DNA from 3 places in the Pseudomonas sp. AC112 genome. Region 3 is predicted to be linked to each of the others. Evidence: predicted binding sites of a transcription regulator. Region 3 holds the regulator's gene; each other region holds the start of a gene.
The links. Region 3 encodes sigma-54, which starts transcription at its own class of promoters, with help from an activator protein. Its sites were predicted from a motif close to ANTGGCATNNANNTTGCTNT; they were not measured.

Region 1 (6,786 bases), 2.6 Mb from region 3:
CCCCTGACAGAAAAAACGGGCAGATCCCTTTAGGGGCTGCCCGTTTTTTTGCCGCGATCTTAAGGTTTAAAAATCGTCGTCTTTGTCGAAGCGCCGCGCTTCGCGTTGCAGTTGGTACACAAAGCGTTCGACCTGGCGCTGCACCAAGCCACTCATATTGTGGAAGCGCACGCCGGCAAACGTGGTGTTGATCTTCTCTTCGAAGTGCAGGTAACGCAACTCGACCGAGGTGGTCATGCTGCCAAAGGGCAGGGCGGCGATGAAGCGGTCATACACCTGGCCCAGTTGCAGGCGCTCGGAGATGTCCCCTTCAAAGCGCAATTTGCAGCCGGTAGCAGAAATATCCAGCAGCTTGCCGCTGATAGGCGCCTTGAGCTTCTCGCCACCCAGCTCGATATTGACCAATTGGGCCAGCTTCAAGGCGGCGCGAAAGGCGTTGCGGCGCTGATGGTAGACCACTTCGTCGGGCAGGCTGCCGGTGTAGATACGGTGGCCGTCCTTTTCGCTGATGCTCATGCCGCCGTTGCTTTCCCAGGCAACGCGCACGCCGTCATGGAAGCCTTCGATGCGGAAGGGTTCGCCATTTTCGAGGTGGCGTTCGCCGTCGCGGGGGATCATTTCGTCCAGGGCCAGGGTGCCGCTGTCCCGGTTGACGTCCACCAGGTAGCTCTGGAAGCGCTGGCTGCGTTCGTGGAAGGTAATGATCAGCGGGTCATGGCTGTCTTGCAGCATCCGCAAGGTGCTGGCGATTTCCAGAGGGGTGGTGAGGACCTTGGGTGGCTGCGGGGCATCTTCCGCATTAAGGGCGTTGAACACGGTTCTTCCATCTCCAGACAAAATACGACTACACGCAAGAGCAGGCATTCTGCCAGTATGTGACGCGCCTTGGATAGGCCGCGCCGTGATCCGGCGTCAGGCTTGGCTGCGGGTGCTTGGCTTGGCCAGGCGTGAGGTGGAGCCCTGAGCGTTGTAAAGCGCTGGAGGCTCTCCGCCGTGAAGTATACGCAACTGGTTGGCGGTCGTAGCTTGCTGAAGCTGGATCGACTGACCGTTGAGCAGGTTGGCTTCCTGGCACTGGGCGAGCAATTGATTGAGTTCTTTGCTCTGGGCCAGTAATTGATCGCCGACCGAGGAATGGCTGGCCAGCTGTGCCAATCCGTCATGGTCGGCGGGCAGGCCCAGGCTGACGAGGATCTGGCTGCGTTTCTTGCCGTGTTGTTCCAGTAGGACAATCAACGACTGCTTGCGCGCCAGGATCTCTTCCAGCAGGGGCATGTCCCGGCCGTAGAGGGCCAGGGATTCTTCCCTGAGCAGCTCGAGCAGCTGTTGGGTCGGGGCGAGATCATCAATGATCAGTTGAAGCAGGGTTTCGTCGTGATGCATGGCTGGCCTTGGGGTTTAAGCGTCCAAAAGCCCGGCGCAGGCCTTAGCCTAGCGCTCGGCTTCGAAATTAAGCAGCTTGCTGGCTACACGGTTGCTGTCGACTTTATAGCTGCCATCGGCGATTGCCTGTTTCAATTCGGCCACACGGGCTTTATTGACCACCGGTTGATCGCGCAGCGAGTCAGTGACCTTCTGCAACTGTTGAGCCTCATTGCTCAGGTGTACGGATTCCCCACTCTGGCTGGCGCTGGCCTGTTCTGCCTTGGCGGGCAGTGGCTGGGCCTTGGCTTCTACGCTGTCCTTGGTGCCGGTGGCGCGCGTAGGGGCCGACGTGGTCGGGGTGTTATTCAAACGACTGAAATCAATGACCATGATTAAAAAAACCTCTGGGTATTTGGACGCTTGCCATGTTTTCGGCCATACCCGGACAAACTTTAGGCTCGATTGACAATAAACTGCACAGGCCGACATCCAGTCGACAGTGTAGGAAAAGCGGGCGCCCGATACCAGTGTTCTATAAAGCCACCTCCACCTGGCCAGGTGCAGTGACCCGTGCCTTGATGACACGGTTGGAGTTGAGGTTCTTCACCCTTATCTGCTCACTCATGCCGCCGTTGGACAGCGCTTCACCCGGCATTTTGACCTGCAGCGCACCGCTGCTGGCGGAAATCACCACCTGATCACCTTTGCGGATCACCTCCGCCTGTTCCAAATGCACCAGGGTGATGACCTGATCGGTGACCACTGGTCGGGTCAGTTTCTGCCCGACGGCCTGATCGAGGGATGTCAGGTAACCCTGGCTGATCATGCTGATGTCGCGTTCGCGCAACACCACGTCCTCAAAACCGATGATTCCAGTGCGCTTGAGCGGGCGGGCAACGACCACCACATCGCGGAACAATTTGACTTGGGCGGGCACGAACACCGTCCAGGGCGAGGCGCCGTCGCAGCGGACCTTGACCGTCACGCGGCCGATCGGTTGAGCGGGGCTTTCCAAGGTGGCTGTCAATTCCTTGTCGCACATGGGCATGCGCAGGCGCGGGTCCAGCTGGTTGACCTGGATTTCGTAACGCCCCGGCGTCTGGGTGGTCGCCAGATAATCTTCTACAGTGAACTCAAGAAAGCCCTGGGTGACGCCGATAAGTAGATCAGGCAAGGTGACGTTGTCTGCGCGGGCCGTGGCGCCCAGGCCCAAGGCAAGCAACGCCAACGCTGCGCAGAGCGATCTGCGGTACCGTGTCAGGATGGGGCGTCGGGAAACTGTCGTTTTAATATCCATGACCAATAAATAGCAAAGGCCGTGCCGTTTAGCGTTGGGTGCGCGTCGCACCCTTTAAGGTTTTAGCGTAGGAGTCTGGGCATGGCAGGAGTAATGGATTCAGTAAACCAGCGCACACAGCTGGTAGGGCAGAATCGCCTGGAGTTGTTGCTTTTTCGCCTGGATGGCAAGCAGCTGTATGGCATCAACGTGTTCAAGGTGCGGGAAGTGTTGCAATGCCCCAAGCTGACGATCATGCCCAAGTCCAGCCCGGTGGTGTGTGGCGTTGCCAACATCCGTGGCGCGACGATCCCGATTCTTGACTTGGCCCTGGCCACCGGTTCGGCAGGTTTGCAGGACCGCGAGAACCCGTTCGTGATCATTACCGAATACAACACCAAGACCCAGGGTTTCCTGGTGCGCTCGGTGGAGCGCATCGTCAACATGAACTGGGAAGAGATCCATCCGCCGCCCAAGGGCACCGGTCGCGATCACTACCTCACGGCGGTGACGCGGGTCGACAACCAGTTGGTGGAAATCATCGACGTGGAGAAGATCCTTGCCGAAGTGGCGCCGACCTCGGAATCGATTTCCGTGGGTGTGGTGGACGCCGAAACCGCGCATAAGGCGATCTCCCTGCGTGTATTGACGGTGGACGACTCCTCGGTGGCGCGTAAACAGGTGACCCGTTGCCTGCAAACCGTCGGCGTGGAAGTGGTGGCCCTCAATGATGGTCGCCAAGCGTTGGATTACCTGCGCAAGCTGGTGGATGACGGCAAGAAACCGGAAGAAGAATTCTTGATGATGATCTCCGACATCGAGATGCCGGAAATGGACGGCTACACCCTCACGGCCGAGATACGTAACGATCCACGCATGCAAAAATTGCATATCATCCTGCATACTTCGTTGTCGGGTGTATTCAACCAGGCGATGGTCAAGAAGGTCGGTGCCGATGACTTCCTGGCCAAATTCCGTCCTGATGACCTGGCATCCCGGGTTGTCGACCGGATCAAGGCAGCAGATCACGGCTAGGGGGATTTCCCCCTGGCGGTCACACGATTTAAGAGGCGGTATCATTGTCTACGGGTAATTTGGATTTCGAACAGTTCCGGGTCTTCCTGGAAAAAGCCTGTGGCATATTGCTCGGTGAAAACAAGCAGTACCTGGTATCCAGCCGTCTCAACAAACTGATGGAGCAGCAGGGCATCAAGTCGTTGGGTGAGCTGGTCCAGCGCATCCAGGGGCAGCCGCGCAGCGGGCTCAAGGAAATGGTGGTCGATGCCATGACGACCAACGAAACCTTGTGGTTTCGCGACACCTATCCGTTTGAAGTGCTCAAGAGCAAAGTGCTCCCGGAAGCCATCAAGGCCAGCCCGGGCCAGCGCCTGCGCATCTGGTCGGCCGCCTGTTCCTCGGGGCAGGAACCGTACTCGATTTCGATGTCGATCGATGAGTTCGAGCGGACCAACATGGGCCAGTTGAAGGCTGGGGCGCAAATCGTGGCCACCGACCTGTCCGGCACCATGCTCACCAACTGCAAGACCGGCGAGTACGACAGCCTGGCACTGGGCCGTGGTTTGTCCCAGGAACGCCTGCAACGCTATTTCGACCCGAAAGGGGCGGGGCGTTGGGCGGTCAAGGCGCCGATCAAGAGCCGTGTGGAGTTCCGCTCGTTCAACCTGCTCGACAGCTACGCCAGCCTGGGCAAGTTTGACATGGTGTTCTGCCGCAACGTGCTGATCTATTTCTCGGCCGAGGTGAAGAAAGACATCCTGTTGCGCATCCACGGCACGCTCAAGCGCGGTGGCTACCTGTTCCTCGGTGCTTCCGAGGCGCTGAACGGTTTGCCGGACCATTACCAGATGGTGCAGTGCAGCCCTGGGATCATTTACCAGGCCAAGTAAACCGTACGCGGTAAACAATGTGGGAGCGAGCTTGCTCGCGAAAGCGCAGTGTCAGTTGATGCATGTATCAACTGACAGAATGCATTCGCGAGCAAGCCCGCTCCCACATTTGTTTTTGCGGCAAACCGTTCAATAGCGGCAACCCGGATTGCCGCTTTACTGGCACCACGCGGAAACCCGTTGCCGCTTTTCTGGCATTGCCGCCCGGCAATCCGCCCACAAGCCCTTTAAATACGGGCTTCCCACAAACTGGCACACACCTTGCTATAACCCTGTTAACGAACAGCAGGTCAGCCCTTAAAGGTTTCCGCCATGAGCATCAGCTTCGATAAAGCGCTCGGTATCCACGAACAAGCCCTGGGCTTCCGCGCCCAGCGTGCTGAAGTCCTGGCCAACAACATTGCCAACGCCGACACCCCGAACTACAAGGCTCGGGACCTGGACTTCTCCGCCGTGCTCGCTGCACAGCAGGACAAGACCAAGAACGGCACCTTCGCCTTGAACATGACCAACAGCCGTCATATTGAAGCGCAAGGCCTGAGCAATGGTGACGAGTCGTTGCTGTATCGCACACCGATGCAGCCGTCGATCGACCAGAACACCGTCGACGCCCAGCTGGAGCAATCGGCCTACGCCGAGAACTCGGTGAACTTTCAAGCCAGCTTCACCCTGCTCAACAGCAAATTCAAAGGGCTGATGTCAGCCCTGCGTGGAGAGTAAGCCATGTCCCTGTCCAGTGTTTTCAATATTGCCGGCAGTGGCATGAGCGCGCAGACCACGCGTTTGAACACCGTCGCCAGTAACATCGCCAACGCCGAGACCGTGTCTTCGAGCATTGACCAGACCTACCGCGCCCGTCATCCGGTATTCGCCACCATGTTCCAGGGTGGCCAGAACGGCGGCAGCGATTCGCTGTTCCAGGACCAAGGCGCCGCAGGCTCCGGCGTGCAGGTACTCGGTGTGGTTGAAGACCAGAGCAATCTGGAGGCCCGCTACGAGCCTAACCACCCGGCGGCGAACGAAAAAGGTTACGTGTACTACCCGAACGTCAACGTGGTCGAGGAAATGGCTGACATGATTTCTGCCAGCCGCTCGTTCCAGACCAACGCGGAAATGATGAACACCGCCAAAACCATGATGCAGAAGGTCCTGACCCTGGGTCAGTGATAAGGGGCGCCAAATAATGGCCATCGTTGATACGTCAAACAACACGGCAGTCCAGGACCTTTTCAATTCGAAGGTCAAGACTGCCCAGGACAACAGCAGCGTCAGTGACGCCGCCAACAAGGCGACGGGCAAGCAGTCGCTGGGCAAAGATGCGTTCCTGCAACTGCTGGTCACCCAGTTGAAAAACCAGAACCCGCTGTCGCCACAAGACAACGGCGCGTTCGTGGCCCAGTTGGCGCAGTTCAGCAGCCTGGAAGGCATCAACACCCTGAACGACTCGGTGAATGCGATCTCCAGCAACTTCAGCTCGTCGCAGGCACTGCAGGCGTCGTCGTTGGTAGGGCGCTCGATCATCATCCAGACCGACAAGGCCATGGTTGATACCAGCAAGAGCATGACCGGTTCGGTAGCGGTGACCTCGGCGGTGGGCAACGTCTCCGTCAAGATCACCGATAAAGACGGCAACGTGGTGCGCACCATCGACATGGGCGCCCAGAGCGCCGGCACCCAGAGCTTTATATGGGATGGCAAGAATGACAAGGGTGAGGTCGCTCCTGCGGGCACCTACACCTTCAATGCCACCACCAAGAATGACAAGGGCGACTCCGTTGCCCTGGCCACTTCGCTGCCCGCGACGGTAACGAGCGTGACCTTGAGCAAGACCGGCGGCGAAATGCTGCTGAACCTGGCTGGCGGCATGGGCAGCGTCAAGCTGTCGCAAATTCAGACTATCGGTACATAGAGCCGGCTAAATACGGCAGAGGGAGAGAAACATGTCTTTTAACATCGGCCTTAGCGGCCTCTATGCGGCCAACAAACAACTGGACGTGACCGGCAACAACATCGCCAACGTCGCGACCACTGGCTTCAAGTCGTCCCGTGCGGAATTCGCGGACATCTACGCCGCTTCCAAACTGGGCACTGGCCAGAACAGCATCGGCAACGGCGTGAACCTGGCGGCTGTGTCCCAGCAGTTCACCCAGGGTGACGTCAACAACAGCGGCGGCGTGCTGGACATGGCGATCCAGGGCGGTGGCTTCTTCGTGCAGAAGGGCAGCGACGGCTCGCTGG
Region 2 (6,786 bases), 1.3 Mb from region 3:
GCACTGCGCATCCCTCATCAACGCGGGGATACCGTGTCGCTGGTGGAGCGGCAGATGAAGATCCTGCGCGAGCGCAATATCGAAATGCGCCACAAGCTCTCGCACCTGATGGACGTTGCCCGCGACAACGATCGCCTGTTCGAGAAAACCCGCCGCCTGATCCTGACCCTGATGGACGCTACCAGCCTGGAAGAAACGGTGATCGCCGTCGAAGACAGCCTGCGCCAGGACTTCCAGGTGCCGTTCGTGAGCCTGATCCTATTCAGCGACAACCCGATGCCGGTGGGTCGCTGGGTCAGTGGCAGCGACGCACAAACCGCCATCGGCGGCCTGTTGTCCGAAGGCAAGACCATCAGCGGCACCTTGCGTGAGCATGAGCTGGACTTCCTTTTTGGTGCCGAGCAACGCAAACAGATCGGCTCCACCGCCGTGGTCGCCCTCAGCCATCAAGGCCTGCACGGCGTGCTGGCCATCGCCAGCCGTGATCCCCAGCATTACAAAAGCTCAGTGGGCACGCTGTTCCTGACCTACATCGCCGAGGTACTGGGCCGCGTCCTGCCGCGCTTCACCACCGCCCTGCGCGCGGTGCGCTAGCCATGGAACGGCAACTGGACGCTTATTGCGCTCACCTGCGCAACGAGCGCCAGGTGTCGCCCCATACCCTGGAAGCCTACCGGCGGGACTTGAACAAGGTCCTGGCGTACTGCGAAAAACAACAGATCAGCAGTTGGAAGGCCCTGGATATTCAGAGCCTGCGCAGCCTGATCGCGCGCCTGCACCAGGCCGGCCAATCCTCGCGCAGCCTGTCGCGCCTGCTCTCGGCGGTGCGTGGGCTTTATCACTACCTGAACCGCGAAGGCCTGTGCGACCACGACCCGGCCAACGGCCTGTCGCCGCCCAAGGGTGAGCGGCGCCTGCCCAAGACCCTGGATACCGACCGCGCCCTGCAATTGCTGGATGGCGCCGTTGAAGATGACTTCCTGGCCCATCGCGACCAGGCCATCCTTGAGCTGTTCTATTCATCGGGCCTGCGCCTGTCGGAGCTGACTGGCTTGAATCTCGACCAGTTGGACTTGGCGGACGGCCTGGTACAGGTACTCGGTAAAGGCAGCAAGACCCGCGTGTTGCCGGTGGGCCGCAAAGCCCGCGAAGCCTTGCTCCTGTGGTTACCGCTGCGCCTGCTGACCAACCCGGCGGATGACGCCGTGTTTGTCAGCCAGCAAGGCCGGCGCCTGGGGCCGCGCGCGATCCAGGTGCGGGTCAAGGCCGCCGGCGAGCGCGAGCTGGGCCAGAACCTGCACCCACACATGCTGCGACACTCTTTTGCCAGCCACCTGCTGGAATCATCCCAGGACCTGCGCGCGGTTCAAGAGCTGCTCGGCCACTCCGACATCAAGACCACACAGATCTACACCCACCTGGATTTCCAACACCTGGCAACGGTCTACGACAGCGCCCATCCACGGGCCAAACGCATCAAGGGCGGCGACTCATGAGTATCAAGCTGATCACCTTCGACCTGGACGACACACTCTGGGACAACGTACCCGTCATCATCAGCGCCGAAGCGTCGATGCGCGAATGGCTGGCCACCCATGCGACCAAGGTCGGCGACCTGCCCCTCGAGCATTTCGCCAGCCTGCGCCAGCAGGTGCTGCAACGTCATCCCGAGCTCAAACACCGCATCAGCATCCTGCGCCACCGGGTGTTGATGCATGCGTTTGAAGAGGCGGGTTATCCGCAGCCCGAAGCCACGGAAATGGCGGATGTGTGCTTTGAAGCGTTCATCCATGCGCGCCACCAGCTCACGGTGTTCCCGGAAGCCGAGCCGATGCTGCAAGCCCTGCGCCAGCACTTTTTGCTGGGGGTGATCACCAATGGCAATGCCGACGTGCAGCGCGTGGGCCTGGCGGATTACTTTCATTTTGCCTTGCGCGCCGAAGATATCGGCATTGCCAAGCCGGACGCGCGGTTGTTTCAGGAGGCGTTGCAACGCGGGGGCGTGGACGCCGGCGCGGCGGTGCATATCGGTGATCATCCGGGGGATGACATTGCCGGGGCGCAGCAGGCGGGGCTTCGGGCAGTGTGGTTCAACCCGACGGGCAAAAAATGGGACGCCGATAAACGCCCGGACGCAGAGATTCGCAACTTGAACGAGCTGGCGCCACTGCTCCAGAGCTGGAAATAATCAACCTGTAGGAGCTGGCTTGCCGGCGATGAGGCCCCTGAGTCCAGCACATATTTCAAGGACGCCATCGCCGGCAAGCCGGCTCCTACAGGTGACCTGCCCGCAGACATGAAAAAGCCCGCAGCGACGGCGGGCTTTTCCTACAAGCGGGTGACTGACCTCAGATAGGTCGGCTGCCGTACTTGTTGTCTGGCTTCTTCGGTGGGTCTGCCACCACGTTAGCCTCGACTTCCTGCACTTTGCCGCCTTTAGCGAGGAATTCTTCCATCGCACGGGCCAGGGCATCACGCTCTTTGTTCTTGGCTTCAACGCTCGGCAATTCATCTACCGACACCGCTGCCTTGGCTTTGCCTTTGGCAGCCGGGACAGGTGCATCATCGCCACCGTCGTCGTCAGCAACGTCTTCCGCCGCCGCTTCAAGACCTTCTTCGGTGTCGTCTTCGTCACCTACTTCGAGTTCGTCGTTTTCCAGATCATCGTCGCTCATGTTCTACCTCATGACTTGCGAAAAGCAGATTAGTTATAGCCCAGCTTCACCCTCTGTCGACGGCTGCTGGAAAAAAATCAACATCCACTGGATAACCAGTGGCTTATGCCCCATCACCGTGCAAGGTGGCGAGGACTTTACGAGCACCGCCATGATCACGGTGCTCGCCTAGATAAACACCTTGCCAGGTCCCCATCGCCAAGCGGCCGGCCTTCACCGGCAAACTCAGCTGGCAGCCCAGGAGACTGGCCTTGAAGTGCGCCGGCAAGTCATCCGGACCTTCGTCGTTGTGTTCAAACCCTGCAAGGCCTTGGGGCACCAGCGAGTTGAAATAACGTTCGAAGTCACGGCGAACCGCCGGATCGGCATTCTCGTTGACGGTCAACGAGGCCGAGGTGTGCTGCAGCCACAGATGCAACAAGCCCACGCGACAGGCCTTCAATTCAGGCAAGCCGGCCAGCAACTCATCCGTTACCAGGTGAAAGCCTCGGGGCTTGGCCCGCAGGGTAATCAGGGTCTGTTGCCACATACAGTTCTCCGCCCATCGGCGCGCATTCTAGCGCGCTCTGGGAAAAAACAAAGTGCCGAATACGCCTACATGCCTGTAAGACATTGGCACGCAGAAAAGTGCCGTGTGCATACCATCACAAACACGGGATAAAAACCGGTACAGCTCGTTATGACTGACAAACAACAGACAAAAAAATGCCCGGCAAGCCGGGCATCTTTTTTTCACTCTATTACAAGTTGTAGCCGCGTTCGTTGTGTTGCGCCAGGTCGAGGCCGACAGCCTCTTCTTCTTCGGTAACCCGCAGGCCCATGACCATGTCCAGCACCTTGAGGATGATGTAGGTCACGATTGCGGTGTAGATCACTGTGAAGCCAACACCTTTGGCCTGGATCCAGACCTGTGCCGCCACATCAGTCACGGTGCCGAAGCCGCCCAGTGCAGGGGCTGCGAACACACCGGTGAGGATCGCACCGACGATACCGCCGATACCGTGCACGCCGAATGCGTCCAGGGAGTCGTCGTAGCCCAGCTTGCGCTTGAGGCTGGTGGCGCAGAAGAAGCAGATCACACCGGCAACCAGGCCGATCACCAGGGCGCCCATCGGGCCCACGGTGCCGGCGGCAGGGGTGATGGCAACCAGGCCCGCCACCACACCCGAGGCAATGCCCAGTGCGCTTGGCTTACCGTGGGTGATCCACTCGGCGAACATCCAGCCCAGCGCCGCAGCAGCGGTAGCGATCTGGGTGACCAACATCGCCATGCCGGCAGTGCCATTGGCCGCAGCAGCGGAACCGGCGTTGAAACCGAACCAGCCCACCCACAACATGGCCGCGCCGATCAGGGTGTAACCCAGGTTGTGCGGTGCCATCGGCGTGGTCGGGAAGCCTTTGCGCTTGCCGAGCACGATGCACGCCACCAGGCCAGCCACACCGGCGTTGATGTGCACCACGGTGCCGCCGGCGAAGTCCAGCACGCCCCAGTCCCACAGCAGGCCACCGTTACCACTCCAGACCATGTGCGCGATTGGCGCATAGACGAGGGTGAACCAGATAGCCATGAAGATCAGCATCGCGGAGAACTTCATACGCTCAGCGAACGCACCGACGATCAGCGCCGGGGTGATGATGGCGAAGGTCATCTGGAAGGTGATGAACACCGCTTCCGGGAACAACGCTGCAGGCCCGGTGATGCTGGCCGGGGTAACGCCCGCCAGGAACGCCTTGCCCATGCCGCCGAAGAAGGAGTTGAAGTTGACGACGCCCTGCTCCATACCGGTGGTATCGAACGCGATGCTGTAGCCATAGATGACCCACAACACGCTGATCAGGCCAGTGATGGCGAAGCACTGCATCATGACGGAAAGAATGTTTTTGGAGCGCACCATGCCGCCGTAGAACAGCGCCAGGCCTGGGATGGTCATGAACAGCACCAGCGCGGTGGATGTGAGCATCCACGCGGTGTCGCCGGAATTGAGGACTGGAGCAGCCACTTCGTCTGCCGCCATGGCCAGGCTTGGCATTACGATGGACAACAGGGCTCCGAGCCCTGCGAATTTACGCAGAGTCATATTGTTTTCTCCTGGGGCGTTGGGGTTTGGCGGCTTAGATTGCGTCGGTATCGGTTTCGCCGGTACGGATGCGAATAGCCTGTTCCAGATTGACCACGAAGATCTTGCCGTCACCGATCTTGCCGGTGTTGGCTGCCTTGGTTATCGCCTCGATAACCCGGTCAAGATCCTTGTCGTCAATGGCGACATCAATCTTCACCTTCGGCAGGAAATCGACTACGTATTCCGCGCCGCGATACAGCTCGGTGTGACCCTTCTGCCGACCGAAGCCTTTGACCTCAGTAACGGTAATGCCCTGCACGCCGATCTCGGACAACGACTCGCGTACATCGTCCAACTTGAACGGCTTGATGATGGCAGTGACTAGCTTCATGAAAACTCTCTCCCGAATTGGTGGACTTGCCCCAGGAAAACAAACCCGTCTCAAGTCTAAGCGCAGTGCCTGGCTTTGTAACGCGTCGTCGCAAGAGCAGATGCCGTTGCGACGCCAGCGAACCACTGGTGACGAAACCTGTACCCCTGATCCGTCGGCGCACTGCATTCGTCACAGCGACTGCATCAGTGCATGGGTCATGATCGTCTAAGCAGAAACCTTGCCAGCTCCGTAAAAATCACCGAAATCAGTCCTTTGCCCACTTATGCCCACCTACCGGGCTTATCGGCGGTGCCAATGCGCACAAAAACGGTGCGCCGCCGCCCGACCCCCTGCGCGAAAACCGTGCGCCAAGGAGGTCAAAAAGACTATAGACGCTGCGTGATACACTGCCGGCCAACAGTTTTCCGGAATATTTCCCATGCTCGCGCCCAAAGACCTCCTCGACGCCCTGAGCGGCCACGCCTCTCGCCTGTTCAGCGGCGACACACCCCTGCCCCGCAATGAAATCGAAAGCCAATTCAAGGCATTGCTGCAAAGCGGTTTCAGCAAACTCGACCTGGTGAGCCGGGAAGAATTCGACAGCCAGATGGTCGTGCTGGCCCGCACACGTGCACGCCTGGAAAGCCTGGAAGCAAAAGTCGCTGAGCTCGAAGCGCGGTTGAATCCACCGAGCGAATAACCGACATCAAGCGCTCTATGTGGGCCCTGCCGGCCCTCGACCGGCGCCTGCTGAAAATACAATTCAGCTTTTTGCTGGTGGTGCTCGGTGGCCGCTGCAACCAATTGGCCGTGGCCTGGTGGGCCTTGCAGCAATCCGGTTCAGCCCTCGCCTTCGCCAACATGATCGCCTGCTCCATCGCAGCGGAGGTACTGGCCCGCCCCCTGCTGGGGTGGCTGGGCGATAAGTACAACAAGATCCTGATCCTCAAACTCGCCTCTCTTACCAGCCTTTTGACCGCGCTGTTGATGGTGGTGCTCTCTGCCACGCAACTGTTCAACCCCTGGACCGTCGGCGCCCTGATGCTGGTCAGCAGTGCCGTCGCGGGCGTCCGCGACCCGCTGCAATCCTCGATTATTCCGTTGTTTGCACGCGACGATCAGGTCTCACTGGCCGTGCGCACCAAAAGCATGCTCTCGTCAATTTCCAACCTGCTCGGGCCAGTCATGGCCAGCGCGTTGATTTTCAGTTTCGGCACCACGCTGGCGTTTACCGTCGACTTCTTTGCGATGCTTGGCTCGGCGGCCCTGATTGCATCAATCCCACGCCACCTCGGTGCCAGCCCCCCGGATGAACAAGCCCCGACCGCCAACGGCTGGCGCATGATTTACTCGGGCTTCAAGGCGGTCTACGGCGTGAAGGTCGAGTTCTACCTGGCCCTGGTGGCGATGCTCGTCAACTTTGCGCTGTTTCCGTTCTTTACGATCCTGCTGCCGCTCTACGTGAAGACCGTTATCCACTACCCGGTCACCTACCTCGGCCTGTTGGATACTTGCTTTGGCCTGGGCATCCTGCTGGGCAGCTACAGGATCACCGGCTGGCTGACCGAGCGAGTGCCCCGTGACTTCTGTGTCGCGGTGGGCTTTGCACTGTTGGGGGGCAACCTGTGGCTGGCCGGCACACTTTCATCAGTGGTCGTCATGCCGCTGGCATTTTTCT
Region 3 (6,786 bases):
CGACGTCAGCCTGTCGATCGACAGCGGCCAGATCGTCGGCTTGCTCGGCCCCAACGGCGCCGGCAAGACCACCTGCTTCTACATGATCGTCGGCCTGGTCCAGGCGGATCAGGGCCGCGTCCTGATCGACGACCTGGACGTGAGCCACCAGCCGATGCACGGCCGCGCCCGCGCCGGTATCGGCTATCTCCCTCAGGAAGCATCGATCTTCCGCAAACTGTCGGTCGCCGATAACATCATGGCCATCCTCGAGACCCGCAAGGAACTCGACCGTGACGGCCGTCGCAAGGAGCTGGAAAGCCTGCTACAGGAATTCCACATCAACCATATCCGCGACAACCTCGGCATGAGCCTGTCCGGTGGTGAGCGTCGCCGCGTGGAAATCGCCCGCGCCCTGGCCACCGCGCCCAAGTTCATCCTGCTGGACGAACCGTTTGCCGGCGTCGACCCGATCTCGGTGGGCGACATCAAGCAGATCATCCATCACCTCAAGGCCAAGGGCATTGGCGTGCTGATCACTGACCACAACGTCCGTGAGACCCTCGATATCTGCGAAACCGCGTATATCGTCAACGATGGCCAGCTGATTGCCGAAGGCGATTCCGCCACTATCCTGGCCAACGAATTGGTCAAGGAAGTGTACCTGGGTCACGAGTTCCGCCTGTAAACACCGTGGTGTCACGGCCGTTTGTCAAGGTGCGCGGGAGTCAATGAAAACCTCCGGATTTTTATTGTTACCGCGCTCTAGGCAAAGCCCCCGACATCAGGCATATAATTTGCTTATGTTTGGCGCTCACGCGCCCTGTCGTGGATGGCGCATTGCGCCGGCGAATAAGGTGTTAAGCCCCTGCCATGAAACCATCGCTAGTCCTGAGAATGGGCCAGCAGCTGACGATGACACCGCAGCTGCAACAGGCCATCCGCCTGCTCCAATTGTCGACACTGGACCTGCAACAGGAAATCCAGGAGGCCCTGGAGTCCAATCCGATGCTCGAACGCCAGGAAGAAGGCGACGACTTCGATAACGCAGACCCACTGGCCGATAACATCGAGCAAAAACCCAATTCCGACGTGCAGGAACCCTCCTATCAGGAAACCGCCCCTACGGTGGATAACCTTGAGGAAGGCGAATGGAACGAACGCATTCCCAACGAGCTCCCGGTCGATACCGCCTGGGAAGACGTCTACCAGACCAGCGCCAGCAGCCTGCCCAGCAACGATGACGACGAGTGGGACTTCACCACCCGCACCTCCGCCGGCGAGAGCCTGCAGAGCCACCTGCTGTGGCAACTGAACCTTGCGCCGATGTCGGACACCGATCGCCTGATCGCGGTGACCCTGATCGACTGCATCAACAACCAGGGTTATCTAGACGAGACGCTCGAAGAAATTCTCGAAGCCTTCGACCCTGAACTGGATATCGAGCTGGACGAGATCGAAGCCGTCCTACACCGTATCCAGCAGTTCGAGCCTGCCGGTATCGGCGCGCGCACGCTCAGCGAATGCCTGTTGCTGCAATTGCGCCAGCTACCGGCCAAGACCCCATGGCTCGCCGAAGCCCAGCGCCTAGTTACCGATTACATCGACCTGCTGGGCAGCCGCGACTACAGCCAATTGATGCGTCGCATGAAGCTCAAGGAAGACGACCTGCGCCAGATCATCGAGCTGGTACAGAGCCTCAACCCGCGTCCCGGCTCGCAAATCGAATCCAGCGAAGCCGAATACGTGGTGCCCGATGTCATCGTGCGCAAGGACAACGAGCGCTGGCTGGTCGAACTGAACCAGGAATCGGTGCCGCGCCTGCGGGTCAACCCTCAATACGCAGGCTTCGTACGGCGCGCCGACACCAGTGCCGACAACACTTTCATGCGCAACCAGTTGCAGGAGGCCCGCTGGTTCATCAAGAGCCTGCAAAGCCGCAACGAAACCCTCATGAAAGTCGCCACCCAAATCGTCGAGCACCAGCGCGGCTTCCTGGAATACGGCGACGAAGCGATGAAACCGCTGGTACTGCATGACATCGCCGAAGCGGTTGGCATGCATGAATCGACGATTTCACGGGTGACCACGCAGAAATTCATGCATACCCCACGGGGTATTTATGAACTGAAATACTTTTTCTCCAGCCACGTCAGCACCTCCGAAGGCGGTGAATGCTCGTCCACGGCGATCCGCGCGATCATCAAAAAACTGGTTGCCGCGGAAAATCAGAAAAAGCCATTGAGTGACAGTAAGATCGCTGGTTTACTGGAGGCACAAGGCATTCAGGTCGCCCGTCGAACCGTCGCCAAGTACCGCGAGTCCCTCGGGATCGCGCCTTCCAGCGAGCGTAAGCGTTTGATGTGACGGGCGGGCCACAGCGTTCCAGTGGCAGGCGCTTCTGCCTGCCGCTTTATGCACTGGCAACGAAGGAGAAGCTGTATGCAAGTCAACATCAGTGGACACCAGCTGGAAGTCACCAAACCCCTGCGTGAATACACCGAAAGCAAGCTGAACAAGCTGGCAGGGCATTTTGACAAGATCACCAACGTGCAGGTCATCATGGAGGTCGATAAGCTCAAGCAGAAAATCGAGGCCACCCTGCACGTACCGAATGCAAAGCTCGTCGCCAATGCGGAGCATGAAGACATGTACGCGGCGATCGACTCGCTCTACGACAAGCTGGACCGCCAACTCATAAAGCATAAGGAAAAGAATCTGCACCTGATGCAAGGTACAGGTCGTTAACTCTCCCCCCATGATCCGACTTGAAACCATCCTGACCCCCGGCCGTTCCCTTGTGAACGCGCCGGGCGGCAGTAAAAAGAAAGCCCTTGAACAAATTGCCAACCTGATCAGCAGCCAAGTGCCTGATCTGGAGATGCAGGATGTCTTCGAGGCTCTGATTGCCCGTGAAAAACTCGGTTCGACCGGTTTTGGCAACGGCATCGCCATCCCCCACTGCCGCCTCAAAGGCTGCGAGACACCCGTCAGCGCCTTGCTGCACCTGGAAAAACCCATTGATTTCGATGCTATCGATGGTGCTCCGGTCGACCTGCTGTTTGTGCTGCTGGTCCCGGAAGCCGCCACCGATGCGCACCTGGAACTGCTCCGGCAGATCGCCAGCATGCTCGACCGCAAGGAAGTACGCGACAAACTGCGCAGTGCCAGCAGCAACGAGGCGCTGTACCAGGTTGTCCTGGATGAACAGAACGGGCAGTAACCATGCGCTTGATCATCGTCAGCGGCCGTTCCGGCTCGGGTAAAAGTACCGCCCTCAATGTTCTTGAGGACAGCGGTTTCTATTGCATCGACAACCTGCCCGCCGGCCTGCTGCCGGAATTGGCGGAGCGTGCGCTGATCCATACCGAACTGGCGCAACCCCTGGTTGCCGTTTCGATTGATGCCCGCAACCTGCCCAGCCATCTTGAGCGATTCCCGCAATTGCTCGAGGAAGTGCGCGCCAAGCATATTCATTGCGATGTGCTTTACCTAGACGCCGACGAAGAGACCCTGCTCAAGCGCTTCTCCGAAACCCGTCGACGCCACCCCCTCAGCAGCCCCCACCGTTCCCTGGCAGAAGCCATCGAAGACGAAACCAAGCTGCTGGGGCCGATCATTGACCTCGCTGACCTCAAGATCAATACCACCAGCCTCAACCTGTATCAGCTGCGCGACGCCATCAAGCTGCGCCTGCTGAATCAGCCGGAGCCCGGTACGGCATTTCTTGTCGAGTCATTCGGATTCAAGCGTGGCATGCCGGTGGACGCCGACTTGGTGTTCGATGTGCGCTGCCTGCCCAACCCTTACTGGAAGCCGGAACTGCGCGAACAATCCGGGCTGGATCAGCCCGTGGCTGATTACCTCGCAGCGCAGCCGGATGTGGAGGAGATGTTCCAAGACATTTCCAGCTACTTGCTCAAATGGTTGCCACGCTTTGCCGCCAGCAACCGCGCCTACGTCACCATCGCCATCGGCTGCACCGGCGGCCACCACCGTTCCGTGTACCTGACCGAGCGCCTGGGCCTGGTGCTGCAACAAACCCTCAAGAACGTCCAGGTCCGCCACCGCGACCTTAGCTGAAAGGAACACCTGCGCGATGCCCGCTCTGGAAATTGAAATCATCAACAAACTGGGCCTGCACGCCCGGGCCTCGGCTAAATTCGTGGGTGTGGCTGGGCAGTTTCCCTGTCAGATCCGCGCCGGGCGCTCACCGGAATCGATGGTCGACGGTAAAAGCATTATGGCGATGATGATGCTGGCGGCGGGCAAGGGCACCAAGATTCACTTGAAGACCGAAGGTGAGCAGGACCAGGAAGCGATGGACGCCCTGGTGGCGCTGATCAACAACTACTTCGACGAAGGCGAATAAACCTCTGTAGAAGCCCGACTTGCCGGCAATGGCGTCGCCCAGCGCACCGCACGTCTCAGGATTGATCGCCGGCAAGCCGGCTCCTACAAGGGAGCGGGCGTTATCCCAAAGCCGTGTCCATCACCATCATCAAGCAAAACCCGATGCACAACCCCAAACTGGCGAGCTTTTCGTGACCATTGCGCCGCGATTCAGGAATGACCTCGTGGGTCACCACCAGTAGCATCGCGCCGGCGGCCAGGGCCAGACCTAATGGCAACAATACCTCGGCCAGGCTGACCAACCAGGCACAGAGCACCGCAAACACCGGCTCAACCAGCCCTGACGCCGCACCGATCAGAAACGCCTTGACCCGCGACATCCCTGCCCCGGCCAACACCAACGCAATCACCAGGCCTTCAGGCACGTCCTGCAACGCAATGCCCATGGCCAGGCTGTCTGCATCCGGCATACCGCCGCCTGCAGAGACGCCGACCGCCATGCCTTCGGGGATGTTGTGGGCGATGATGGCAAACACGAACAACCAAATGCGCGGTGGAATCACCGGTTTGTCCGGCGTGCCCACCAGCATTTCCGGGCTAGCGCCGGAGACCTTGCGGTCAACCAGATACAGCCCGAATGCTCCCAGCATAATGCCAAAACTGATCAGGCCACTTGCCCCCCAGGGCGAGAGCCCCAGGCCTTCAGCCGCGGCAATGCCCGGCACGATCAGCGAAAACGCCGTCGCCGCCAGCATCACCCCGGCACCAAAGCCCAGCAATGTATCGCTCAAAGCCACCGGCATACGTCGGATGACCAGCACCGGCACGGCGCCAAGTGCCGTGCCGAGCGCACAGATGGCGCCGCCCTGCAGAGCGCGTAGAATACGCGGTTCCAGGTCCAGCCAGGCCAGCCCGTGGGCCACCAGCAATGCAATACCTGCCAATAGCAGCAGCGAGCCAAACGCATAACGAAACATTCGCCCGCTGCTGATCGCCAGTGTTTCAGTGCCCATAGTCGGCCTTAGATCTTGTTATGAAAGTGAAAGTCAGGCCACGGCGGCCTGATAGCGGGCGGCGACTTCTGGCCAGTTGATAACACTGTAGAAGGCATTGATGTATTCCGGGCGGCGGTTCTGGTACAGCAGGTAGTAGGCGTGTTCCCAGACGTCCAGACCGAGAATCGGCGTATTGCCGTTCATCAGTGGGCTGTCCTGGTTGCCACTGCTTTCCACCACCAGGGTCTTCTGCGGAGTCACACTCAACCAGGCCCAGCCGCTGCCGAAACGGGTCAATGCAGCCTTGGTGAAGGCCTCTTTGAAACTGTCGAAGCCACCCAACTGTTCGTCAATGGCTTTGCCCAACGCGCCTTCGGGTTTGCCGCCACCTTTGGGCGACATCACTGCCCAGAACAACGAGTGATTGGCATGGCCGCCACCCTGGTTGATGACCGCTGCACGCAGTTTTTCCGGCAGTTGCTGCACACTGGACACCAGCTTCTCCACCGGCCAGCCGGCAAACTCAGTGCCTTCGACAGCCGCATTAAGGTTGTTGATGTACGTCTGGTGGTGCTTGGTGTAATGGATCTCCATGGTTTGCGCATCGATATGCGGTTCCAGGGCGTCGTACGCGTAAGGCAAGGCAGGCAAGGTATAAGTCATATCAATGTGCTCCGTAATGAGGAGTAGTCGGCTGTGCCGCAGTACCGCCCAGCAAGCGATGGGTACGCGGGTATTCGCCGTGGTCGCTGATGAAATTCAACAGCTCGACGTAGGTTTTGCTGCTCTGACGCAGGGCCGCCTCCCGTAATTGCGGGCTCAAACGCGAGTCCTGCATGGTCTGCAACAGGCGCTGGTGAATAGCGCAGAGGTATTCCGCGCTCTCCTCCGGCTGATTCAGCCGCAGGTGCAAATCCGCCAGGTTGTGATGGGAAATGACGCAAGCCGCCACTGCTTCGTCGGCATCCGCCCAACGTTCGAACAACACTTGAGCCAGGGCCAGGGCTTGCAGATAGGCCTCGCGAGCATCGACCAGTTCGCCTGCCATAAAGCAGCGATTGGCCCGTTCGATCGTGCGTTTCCAGTGCTCCATGGTGAGCCTCCAAAGCAGGGTCGGTGATTACACGCCGCCAGCCGTGAGCTTTTCCGGATCCAGCAGGATCTCCAGTTGGCTGCGCGACAAGTCGGTGTGCTCCAGGGCGACGTCAATCACCGGGCGGCCTTGCTGATAGGCGTTCTTGGCGATTTCAGCGGCCTTTTGGTAACCGATGATCGGGTTGAGTGCGGTGACCAGGATCGGATTGCGCGACAGCGCCTCCTTGAGTTTGGCTTCATTGACCTTGAAACTGGCAATGGCCTTGTCCGCCAGCAGGCGACTGGAATTGGCCAGCAGTTCAAGGCTGCTGAGCAGGTTCTGCGCAATGATCGGCAGCATCACGTTCAGCTCGAAGTTGCCTGA

Region 1: the regulator sigma-54 is predicted to act here: its motif matches at 4,797-4,816, upstream of flgB (flagellar basal body rod protein FlgB).
Region 2: the regulator sigma-54 is predicted to act here: its motif matches at 5,335-5,354, upstream of glnK (P-II family nitrogen regulator).

Annotation. Positions count from the first base shown of each region.
Region 1 is NZ_CEEDCM010000001.1:3,833,561-3,840,346, forward strand. It holds gene AC0IYN_RS17715 (MFS transporter) at 1-7, shown strand, start outside; gene AC0IYN_RS17720 (flagellar brake protein) at 67-816, opposite strand; gene AC0IYN_RS17725 (flagella synthesis protein FlgN) at 913-1,383, opposite strand; gene flgM (flagellar biosynthesis anti-sigma factor FlgM) at 1,432-1,755, opposite strand; gene flgA (flagellar basal body P-ring formation chaperone FlgA) at 1,898-2,662, opposite strand; gene AC0IYN_RS17740 (chemotaxis protein CheV) at 2,744-3,676, shown strand; gene cheR (protein-glutamate O-methyltransferase CheR) at 3,721-4,548, shown strand; gene flgB (flagellar basal body rod protein FlgB) at 4,861-5,268, shown strand; gene flgC (flagellar basal body rod protein FlgC) at 5,272-5,715, shown strand; gene flgD (flagellar hook assembly protein FlgD) at 5,732-6,457, shown strand; gene flgE (flagellar hook protein FlgE) at 6,489-6,786, shown strand, end outside.
Region 2 is NZ_CEEDCM010000001.1:2,475,984-2,482,769, reverse strand. It holds gene AC0IYN_RS11405 (DUF484 family protein) at 1-594, shown strand, start outside; gene xerC (tyrosine recombinase XerC) at 597-1,496, shown strand; gene AC0IYN_RS11395 (HAD family hydrolase) at 1,493-2,188, shown strand; gene sutA (transcriptional regulator SutA) at 2,349-2,675, opposite strand; gene AC0IYN_RS11385 (secondary thiamine-phosphate synthase enzyme YjbQ) at 2,779-3,204, opposite strand; gene AC0IYN_RS11380 (ammonium transporter) at 3,416-4,753, opposite strand; gene glnK (P-II family nitrogen regulator) at 4,788-5,126, opposite strand; gene AC0IYN_RS11370 (accessory factor UbiK family protein) at 5,548-5,808, shown strand; gene AC0IYN_RS11365 (MFS transporter) at 5,826-6,786, shown strand, end outside.
Region 3 is NZ_CEEDCM010000001.1:1,225,137-1,231,922, forward strand. It holds gene lptB (LPS export ABC transporter ATP-binding protein) at 1-667, shown strand, start outside; gene AC0IYN_RS05820 (RNA polymerase factor sigma-54) at 853-2,346, shown strand; gene hpf (ribosome hibernation-promoting factor, HPF/YfiA family) at 2,422-2,727, shown strand; gene ptsN (PTS IIA-like nitrogen regulatory protein PtsN) at 2,738-3,202, shown strand; gene rapZ (RNase adapter RapZ) at 3,205-4,062, shown strand; gene AC0IYN_RS05840 (HPr family phosphocarrier protein) at 4,079-4,351, shown strand; gene AC0IYN_RS05845 (ZIP family metal transporter) at 4,452-5,345, opposite strand; gene AC0IYN_RS05850 (superoxide dismutase) at 5,379-5,990, opposite strand; gene AC0IYN_RS05855 (hypothetical protein) at 5,992-6,420, opposite strand; gene AC0IYN_RS05860 (class II fumarate hydratase) at 6,448-6,786, opposite strand, start outside.